One region of the Denitraticella aggregata genome, then DNA from elsewhere that is predicted to be linked to it. Evidence: predicted binding sites of a transcription regulator. Region 1 holds the regulator's gene; the other holds the start of a gene.
The links. The regulator FliA, encoded in region 1, starts transcription of late flagellar genes. The targets are predictions, from matches to a motif close to CTAAAGTTNNNNNNNNNNNNGCCGNTA.
Positions count from the first base shown of each region.

Region 2: motA (flagellar motor stator protein MotA) is a predicted target of FliA. The motif match lies at 2,572-2,598, and genes of this name have one in related genera.

Region 1 is NZ_JBLLNL010000004.1:95,139-99,793, forward strand. It holds gene flhF (flagellar biosynthesis protein FlhF) at 1-1,253, shown strand, start outside; gene ACKVEX_RS06960 (MinD/ParA family ATP-binding protein) at 1,255-2,058, shown strand; gene ACKVEX_RS06965 (RNA polymerase sigma factor FliA) at 2,182-2,946, shown strand; gene parC (DNA topoisomerase IV subunit A) at 3,109-4,655, opposite strand, start outside.
Region 2 is NZ_JBLLNL010000009.1:58,881-63,535, forward strand. It holds gene guaD (guanine deaminase) at 1-157, opposite strand, end outside; partial or broken gene ACKVEX_RS12020 (hypothetical protein) at 320-529, opposite strand; gene ACKVEX_RS12025 (hypothetical protein) at 573-782, opposite strand; gene ACKVEX_RS12030 (NUDIX hydrolase) at 779-1,354, opposite strand; gene flhD (flagellar transcriptional regulator FlhD) at 1,646-1,957, shown strand; gene flhC (flagellar transcriptional regulator FlhC) at 1,962-2,519, shown strand; gene motA (flagellar motor stator protein MotA) at 2,683-3,537, shown strand; gene motB (flagellar motor protein MotB) at 3,541-4,458, shown strand; gene ACKVEX_RS12055 (chemotaxis protein CheW) at 4,455-4,655, shown strand, end outside.

The DNA of each region.
Region 1 (4,655 bases):
CGCGTCCGGCGCCCGATTCGGGGGATGCGGCGCGCACGGCACGCGCCGCCACGCAGACGATTCGCCCGTTCGAGCCGCCGCGCATCGATCGACCCGCTGCGGGCGCGATGGGCATGCGGGCCTACCCGGTCGATGATCTGGCGGGCATGGATTTCGGCATGTCGCCGCGCATCGCCGCATCGGCGCCGCAGGCGCGGCCCGGCCGGCCGCCTGTGGACGATGTACCGCCCGCGCACGAATCGCGGTCGCGCGAGCCCGACGCGGCGCCAGCCCCCGCCCAGCGCGCGGCCGACGACGAGCGGATCCGCGCGCTGCAGGACACCAACACCCAATTGATGACCGAACTTGCCGGCATACGCGGCATGATCGAGCGCCAGCTCGCCGGCTTCGCATGGGGGGAGACGCGCCGCAACGCGCCAGCCCGCGCGCAGATCGTCGGGGAGCTGCTGGAGGCGGGGTTCTCGGCGGTGCTCGCGCGCCAGCTGGCCGAGGCGGTGGACGAGCAGGCCTCGATCGACGAAGCGCACGAGCAGGTGCGTGCCGCGCTCGGGCGCGACTTGCGCGCCATGTCGTCCGACGCCGACCTGATCGACCAGGGCGGCGTGTATGCGCTGGTCGGGCCCACCGGGGTCGGCAAGACCACGACCACCGCCAAGATCGCGGCGCGCTGCGTCGTGCGTCACGGCGCCGAGAAGCTCGCGCTGATCACCACCGACGGCTACCGCATCGGCGCGCAGGAGCAGTTGCGCATCTACGGACGCATCCTCGGCGTGCCGGTGTTTCCGGTGCGCGATGCGGCCGATCTGCGCCAGACGCTGGCCGAGCTGCGCGGCAAGCACATGGTGCTGATCGATACGGTCGGCATGAGCCAGCGCGACCGCATGGTCGCGCAGCAGGCCGCGATGCTGACGGGGGCCGGCAACGTGCGCCGCGTATTGCTGCTCAATGCGACGTCGCGCGGCGACACGCTGGACGACGTGGTCAAGGCCTACCGCGGCCCGGATCTGGCCGGATGCGTGCTGACCAAGGTGGACGAGGCGGCCACGTTGGCCCCGGCGATCGGGGCCGCGATCACACACGGGCTGGAGGTGCTGTACGTGACCAACGGCCAGCGCGTGCCGGAAGACCTGCACCTGCCCAATCGCAGCTACCTGATGCATCGCGCGCTGCGCCTGAAGCCCGAGGATTCGCCGTGGCGGTTGAAGGCCGACGAGGCGGCGCTGATGCTGGCCGCGGGCGGAAAGGGGCGCTGACATGATCGATTCGATGGAAGACCAGGCGGCCGGCCTGCGCCGCCTGTTCCGCCGCACGCCGCCCACGGTGGTGGCACTCTACGCGGCCGGCGCGCATCGTGCAGCCACCGCGGTGCAGACCGCGTACCGGATTGCCGGTCAGGCCGAGCGGGTGCTGCTGCTGGACGAGGCGGCCGGTGACGATGCGCTGACCCATGTATTGGATCTGCCCGATGGCGCCGATCTGCTCGGCGTGCTGGGCGGCAGGCTCCGGGCGCAGGAGCTGATCCAGTCGGTGCCGGGCCTGGTCGGGCTGGTGCCGGTTGGTGCCGCCGCGCTGGCGTTGCCCCTGCTCGACGATGAAAGGCGCGCACGGCTGGTCGAGGCGCTGCGCAGCCTGCACCGTCATGCCGGCTTCGTGCTGATCCATTCGAGCGCCGACGCGGCGGAGGATCCGTCGCCGTTCATCTTCGCTGCGCCGCGTCGGCTGCTGGTGGCCGAGGCGAGCCGCACGGGTGCGACCGAGGCCTATCAGGTCATCAAGCGGCTCGCGGCCGCCGGGGCCGGGTCCATGCATGTGGCGGTGTCGCGCGCGCGCGATCGTGCCGACGCGGCGGCCTTCTTCACGACGCTGGACGAGCTGGTGCGCAACCATGTCGGCGTGCCGCTCGCCTGGCTGGGCGAGATCGAGCGCGACAACCTCAGCGCCGGCCTGGCCTGCGACGCGGCCGCGTCGTCGCCGCGCGAGCCCGAGGCCGCCTTTCTGCGCAGGCTCGCGGGGCTCGGCCGGTCGGACTCGAACCTTCAGCCGGGAGGGGCAGGGTAGCGCGGCATGACCATGCTCTATTCGCCTCAGGGCCGCCGCGTTCCGGCTGAACCCAGCTCCGCTTCCATCGTGCATAATGGAGGGGTTCGGCGCACCGGCCGCAAGAAGATTCAGGCGAGATGGATGTACGACTCCGACGGCAATCTTGACAAGGCACATCTGGTCGAAGCCTACGCGCCGCTGGTCAAGCGCATCGCCTACCACCTGATGGCCAGGTTGCCCACCAGCGTGCAGGCGGACGACATCATCCAGAACGGCATGCTCGGCCTGCTCGATGCGATCGGCCGCTACGAGGACGGCCTCGGCGCGCAGTTCGAGACCTATGCGGTGCAACGCATCCGCGGCGCGATGCTGGACGGGTTGCGCGAGGAAGACTGGATGCCACGCAGCGTGCGCCGCGACATGCGCCGCATCGAGACCGCGATCACGACGCTCGAGCAGCAGCAGGGCCGTGCGCCGTCCGAGGCCGACATCGCCGAATCGCTGGACATGCCGCTCGCCGAATACCAGCGCATGCTGCAGGAGGCACGTGGCCATCAGCTGGTCTATTTCGAGGATTACTCCGAATCAGACGGCGAGGGTTTCTTCGAGCGACACCTGGGCGACGAGGACGCCAATCCGCTGGGCCTGCTCGAGGACGCGAACATGCGCAGTACGCTGGTGCGTGCGATCGACGACCTGCCCGAGCGCGAGAAGCTCGTGATGGGCCTGTACTACGACGAAGAGCTCAATCTTCGAGAGATCGGCGAGGTGCTGGGCGTATCCGAATCGCGCGTATGCCAGCTGCACAGTCAGGCGGTCGCGCGGCTACGCGCGCGCATGCGCGACGGCGCCGGCACCCCCGCCGCCACCCCGCGTCGCGGTCGTCCGCCCAAGCGCTCGGCCTGAGGCGGTCGGTTCGGGATCCCACATCCTCCACCTATTCCTCCCCCTTCAAGGGGGAGGCCAGGAGGGGGATGGGTCATGACGACCACCGCCGCACCCCATCCCCACCCCAACCCTCCCCTTGAAGGGGAGGGCGAAACCGGGGGCGCCACTGGCTCACCCATCTCATTGTCGAGTCGATAACCCCTCTGGCTTGATGCTGCGCGCGAGCGCGACGCCCTTGCGGGCACGGCGGTGGCGCAGGCCTTCGCGCTGTGCCGGCTTGAGTTCCAGCTCGACCGCCTTGCCGCCGCGCCCGAGGCCGCTGACCTTCAGCGTCGCGTCGTCGGCCGGCACCGCGACCGCGGCGAGCGCCTCGCCGTCGTCCAGCCCCATCACGATCACGCCGCGTCCGCCCGCCTGCACCTTCATCTCGCTGCGCGGGAACACCAGGATCCGCCCCTTCTCCGACACCGCGGCGATCCAGTTGCCGTTCGCGCGCGCGGGCTCCAGCACCCTCTCGCCCTTTTCCAGCGTCATGAAGGCCTTGCCGGCGCGCTGCCGGCTGGTCGCATTGGCCAGCGCGCAGATGAAGCCGTAGCCGCCCGAACTGGCGAACAGCCATTGGCTGTCCGGCGTGGCCGACACGACGCGGGCGAGCTTGCCGCCGTCCTGGAACTCGGCCAGCGTCGTGATCGGGGCGCCGTCGCCGCGACCGCCGGGCAACTCCGCGACCTTCACGGTATAGGCGCGGCCGCGCGTGTCGATGACGACCAGCGGCCAGGTCGTGCGGGTCTCGATGACCGCGAACGCATGGTCGCCGGCCTTGTACGCGACGCTCTCGGGGGCGATGCCATGGCCCTGGCGGGTGCGGATCCAGCCATTGCGCGACAGGATCACGGTGACCGGTTCGTCCGGCACGCTGATCTCGGCCGGCGCGACCGGCGCGACCGTCTCGATGACGGTGCGGCGCGCGTCGCCGAACTTCTTCGCGTCGTCGCGGATCTCCTTCAGGATCAGCCGGGTCATCGCGGCACGGCTGTCGAGGATGTGCTGCAGGCCCTCGCGCTCCTCGCGCAGTTCGGCCAGTTCCTTCTCGATCCTGAAGCCTTCCAGGCGGGCCAGCTGGCGCAGCCGGATCTCGAGGATGTCCTCGGCCTGCACGTCGCTGAGACCGAAGGCGGCGATCAGCGCCGGCTTGGGTTCGTCCGACTCGCGAATGACGCGGATCACTTCCTCGATGCTGAGGAACGCGATCATGCGGCCTTCGAGGATGTGGATGCGGCGGTCCACCTCGGACAGCCGGTGGCGGGTGCGGCGCTCGACCGTCACATAGCGGAAGTCGATCCATTCGCGCAGGATCTGGACCAGGTTCTTCTGCTGCGGCCGGCCGTCGCGACCGATCATGGTCATGTTGATCGAGGCCGATGTCTCCAGCGCGGTGTGCGCGAGCAGTACCGCCATGAACTCGTCGCGGCTCTGACGGCTGGAGCGCGGTTCGAGCACGATGCGCACCGGCGCCTTGTCCGATGACTCGTCGCGCACCACGTCGAGCACGCCGAGCACCAGCTGCTTCAGGTTCTTCTGCTCCTGCGACACGTCCTTCTTGCCGGCGCGCGGCTGCGGATTGGTCAGCGCCTCGATCTCGGACAGTACCTGCGCGGTCGATACGCCGTGCGGCAGTTGGTCGATGACGACCCGCCACTGGCCGCGCGCGAGCTCCTCGACATGCC
Region 2 (4,655 bases), on a different contig from region 1:
CCGCGACGAGGCCGTCGCGCACGATCAGCATGCCGTCCGCAAAGTGCTCCACCGCCCGCGCACCGCAAGCGGACGGATCGTCCAGGAAATGCACGATCTCGCCGCGCACGGCGCAGATCGCGGGTAGTGGCGCGCTGGCGCTGTTCGGTCGGGTCATGGTCGGCTGGGTGTGCGCATGTGCAAGTTCGAGACGGCGTCCGGGATACCGTCGCGGCCGCTAACGGACCACCTTGCCCCACAGACGCAGGCGCGAAATGCCGCCGTCCGGGATCATGTTCTGGCGCACATCGGTGACCGGTCCGAGCGCGGCGATCTCGTTGTCGAAGCGGCCCGGGTGGAATTCGGCCGGAGCAGGGTCAAGCATGCGTGAGACCTTGCCGAAGAAATCGTCCGTCGCATGCAGCGCGTGCGCGCCGAGGCGGGCGTTGGCAAGATCGACCGAGCGGCGGGCCCAGTCGGACACATCGGCGGGGTAGCGTGACTTGCCATGTTGTCTGTTTCCTTGTTCAACGGTCGGGTTGAAAGGGATGTTGCACGATCCAGTGCCGGGCGATGTGGACGCGGCGACACACCTACACGCGATCGTGCTTCTCGATGTGATCGATAAAACGTTGCAGCGCGCGGAAGCGCCCGGGGCGTCCGAGCAGCCGCCAGTGCGTACCTCCTGCGGAATCAGCACCGAGGGGGAGGCGTCCATGATCAGCAGCTTCGGATGCTTGCAGCAGACAGCGGATGATCTCGACCCACTGGTGATCGAACCGCTGGCGGATCGGGTGGCTCACGAGCCGATCGTGACTGGGGTGTTGTAATGACTGCCCGCAGGCGGCGCTTCCAGATCGCAGGCGTGAAAACGATAGCGGCCGCTGTGCTTGTCCTCGTAGTAACGCCGGAGCGTCAGCGAAATCGTGCGGAACGCGATGTCGTTCCACGGGATCTCGTGCTCTGCGAGCAGCGCCACCTCCAGCGATTCCTCACCCGGTTTGAAGTCCAGGTCGAGCAACTGCGCACGATAGACGATATGCACCTGGCTGATATGCGGCACGTTGATCAGCGAGAACATCTCCCCGACTGCGATGCGTGCGCAAGCTTCCTCCAGCGTCTCCCGCGCGGCCGCGGCCGCCGTGGTCTCGGCGTTCTCCATGAAGCCGGCCGGCAGCGTCCAGTACCCCAGGCGGGGCTCGATCGCGCGGCGGCACAGCAGGATGCGGTCCTCCCATTCGGGAATGGCACCGACGACGATCTTCGGGTTGACGTAATGGATCTCGCCGCAGTCGTCGCAGACGTGACGGGGCAGGGTGTCTCCGGGCGGCGTTCTGAACACCACCGTGGACCCGCAGTTTGAACAGAAGCGCATCGTCGTCCGGCCAAGAGGGTTGATGAAGTGATTCTACCAAGACCCGCACGGACGGGTTTGGTTCAGCCTCGTGGCGCCGGACGCCGCGCATGCGACTTGCCCTGACTGCGCGGAGCGGAGCGAGCGCAGGGGTCGGGGCGCAACCGGGCCAAGGTCATCCCGAGAACCCCGTGCCCGCGGACGCACTCGGGCGCAACTGTTGCACGCTTGACACGACGGTGACGCTTGAGTTTGCTTTTCTTGAGGATCTACTTTAAGTTCCAATCAGTTTCCGCTGATATCGGTTGATAAATGAAGCGTCGGGACTTTCAGGACGAAATCAGGGAGCTGAACCTTGCGTATCTGATGCTGGCTCAGCAGATGCTTCGTGACGATCGCGAGACGGCGATGCTCAGACTGGGCATCGGTGATGAGGTCGCGGATCTGATCATCGGGCTTTCGAGCACGCGCCTGGTCAGGATGGCAACCAGCCAGATGTTGTTGCCGAGCTTCCGTTTCGATGATCCGCTGCTTGTCGGCCTGCTTGCGGGCGAGGGGCGGGATCCGGCCAGTGCCAGCATGCATGCCGCTATCATCGCGGCGAGCAGACCCCCGAAGGAGTGAGTGCATGAAGAACAAGAGCGTGATCGAGGAAGCTGAAGACATCCGGCGGGCCGCGGAGATGGTCAGTCTCGGTGCGAGGATGCAGATGCTCGAGGCCGAGACGCAACTCAGCCGCGAGCGGCTTCTCAAGATCTACAAGGAAGTGCGCGGCATGTCGCCTCCTAAGGGCATGCTGCCGTTCTCGACCGACTGGTTCTTGGCGTGGCAGCCGAACGTGCATGCGTCGCTGTTCATGGCGTACTTCAGCAGTTTCAGGGCGCGCGCGACGTTGAGCAATCTGGATTCGGTACTGAAGGCGTACAACCTGTATCTCGATCAGATCGAGAGCCAACGGATGGAGCCGGTACTCAGCATCACCCGGGCGTGGACGCTGGTGCGGTTTTTCGACGCCGATCTGCTGCACCTAGCCGCATGCACGTCTTGCAGTGGCAAGTACGTCGCCCATGCCTACGATCCGACCCGGGAATACGTATGCGGTCTGTGCAACATGCCATCGCGTGCGGGAAAGGGCAAGAAGCGGTCCGTGGTCGCGCGGGCGGCCCGACGCGTGGCGATCGCCTGAGCGCGCTCGACCCGCATGAAACCGAGCCGCCTGGACCAGGCGGTTTTTTTTCGTCAAGTTTCGCCGCCACGGGACGTTAATCTAAAATGCGGGCGCGTGGTCTGTCCGGGCCATGTGCAAATCAGCGTTTCGTCGCGCGAATGCGTGACGACAGGGGTGCCTCGTGCTAGTCATTGTCGGATACGTCATCGTTCTCCTTGCATCGCTGGGTACGTATGCGATGCACGGCAGTCTGATGGCCTTGTGGGTTCCGCTGGAATATGTAGCCATCGTCGGTCTGATGATCGGCGGATTCATCGCCGGCAACGGTTCCAAGGCGATCAAGGCGACGCTCGCGGCGCTGCCGGCTGCATTCAAGGGTTCGCCTTACGACAAGACGCTGTACATGAACCTGCTCGCGATGCTCTACGAGTTGCTTGCCAAGGTGCGCAAGGAAGGGTTGATGTCGATCGAAAACGACATCGAGGAGCCCGATGCGAGTCCGATCTTTTCCAAGTACCCCGACGTGATGGCCGATCATCATGCGGTGGAGTTTCTCACCGACTACCTGCGCATGATGGTGGGCGGCAATCTGAACGCGTTCGAGATCGAAGGCCTGATGGACCTGGAGATCGAAACGCATCATCAGGAGTCGCACGCTGCGCCGCATGTCGTGGCCAAGGTCGGTGATGCGCTGCCGGCCTTCGGTATCGTGGTCGCGGTGATGGGCGTCGTCAACGTGATGGGCTCGGTCGGTGAACCACCGGCGGTGCTGGGCAAGATGATCGGTGGCGCGCTGGTCGGCACCTTCCTCGGGATTCTGCTCTCCTACGGTTTCGTGCAACCGCTCGCGGGGCAACTGGAGCAGCGGGTCGAACAGAGCGGCAAGATCTACCAGTGCATCAAGGCGGTGCTGCTGGCCAGCATGAACGGCTATGCGCCGCAGGTCGCGGTGGAGTTCGGGCGCAAGGTGCTGTATGCGTCGGATCGCCCGACCTTCCTGGAACTCGAGGAAGACATCAAGAGCCGCAAGGGGTGAGTCATGAGCGACGATACCCAGCAACCGATCATCGTCAAACGCATCAGGAAAGTGGCCGGTGGCGGCCACGGTGGCGCGTGGAAGATCGCGTACGCGGATTTCGTGACCGCGATGATGGCCTTCTTCCTGTTGATGTGGCTGCTCGGTTCGACCGCGCAAGGGGATCTGGAGGGGATCGCCGACCATTTCCAGAATCCGCTGAAGGTCTCGCTGCTCGGTGGCAGTGGAGCCGGTGACAGCTCCAGCGTGATCCCGGGCGGAGGCGAGGATCTGACCCGCTCGATAGGCCAGGTCAAGCGTGGCGATGTCGATGCGAACCGCAGGATCAATCTGGATGCCGCCCGTGCGCGGTATCCAGAACCCGGCGAGGGCGCCGATCCCGATGCGGAAATGCGTGAACGAGGCCGCCTGATCGATCTGAAGGGGCGGATCGAGGCGATCATCGAGGCCGATCCCGAGCTGCGCCCTTACCAGAACCAGATCCTGATGGACATTACCAACGAGGGGCTTCGCATACAGCTCGTAGATGAGCAGAATCGCCCGATGTTCGCGACTGCGAGTGCCGAACTGCGACCCTACACCCGCGACCTGCTCAGGATGATCGGACGGGCCTTGAACGACGTGCCGAATCGCTTGAGCCTGTCGGGCCACACCGATGCGGCGCCCTTTGCCGGGGGCGAGCGGGGTTTTTCCAACTGGGAACTGTCCAGCAACCGGGCAAATGCATCGCGCCGCGAGATGATCGCCGGCGGACTGGAGCCGGGCAAGGTGGCCCGGGTCGTCGGGCTGGCCGAGACCATTCCGCAGGTCGCGGACGATCCGCTCGATCCCGCCAACAGACGGATCAGCATCATCGTGATGAACAGGCGTACCGACGAGGCGCTGCGCTCCGGCCCGTCGCCGTCGGGGGTGTCGGAATGATCGACCTGGCCCAGTTCCACGAGATGTTCTTCGACGAATGCGAGGAATCGCTAGAGAACGCCCGAAACGTGCTGCTGGACTACGGTGCCGACGGGATGCCGAACGCGTTGCAGCAATTGCAGCGCTGCGTACACTCGATCAAGGGGGGTGCGAAGACCTTCGGCTTCGACCAGGTCGCCGAGCTTGCGGCTTCGCTC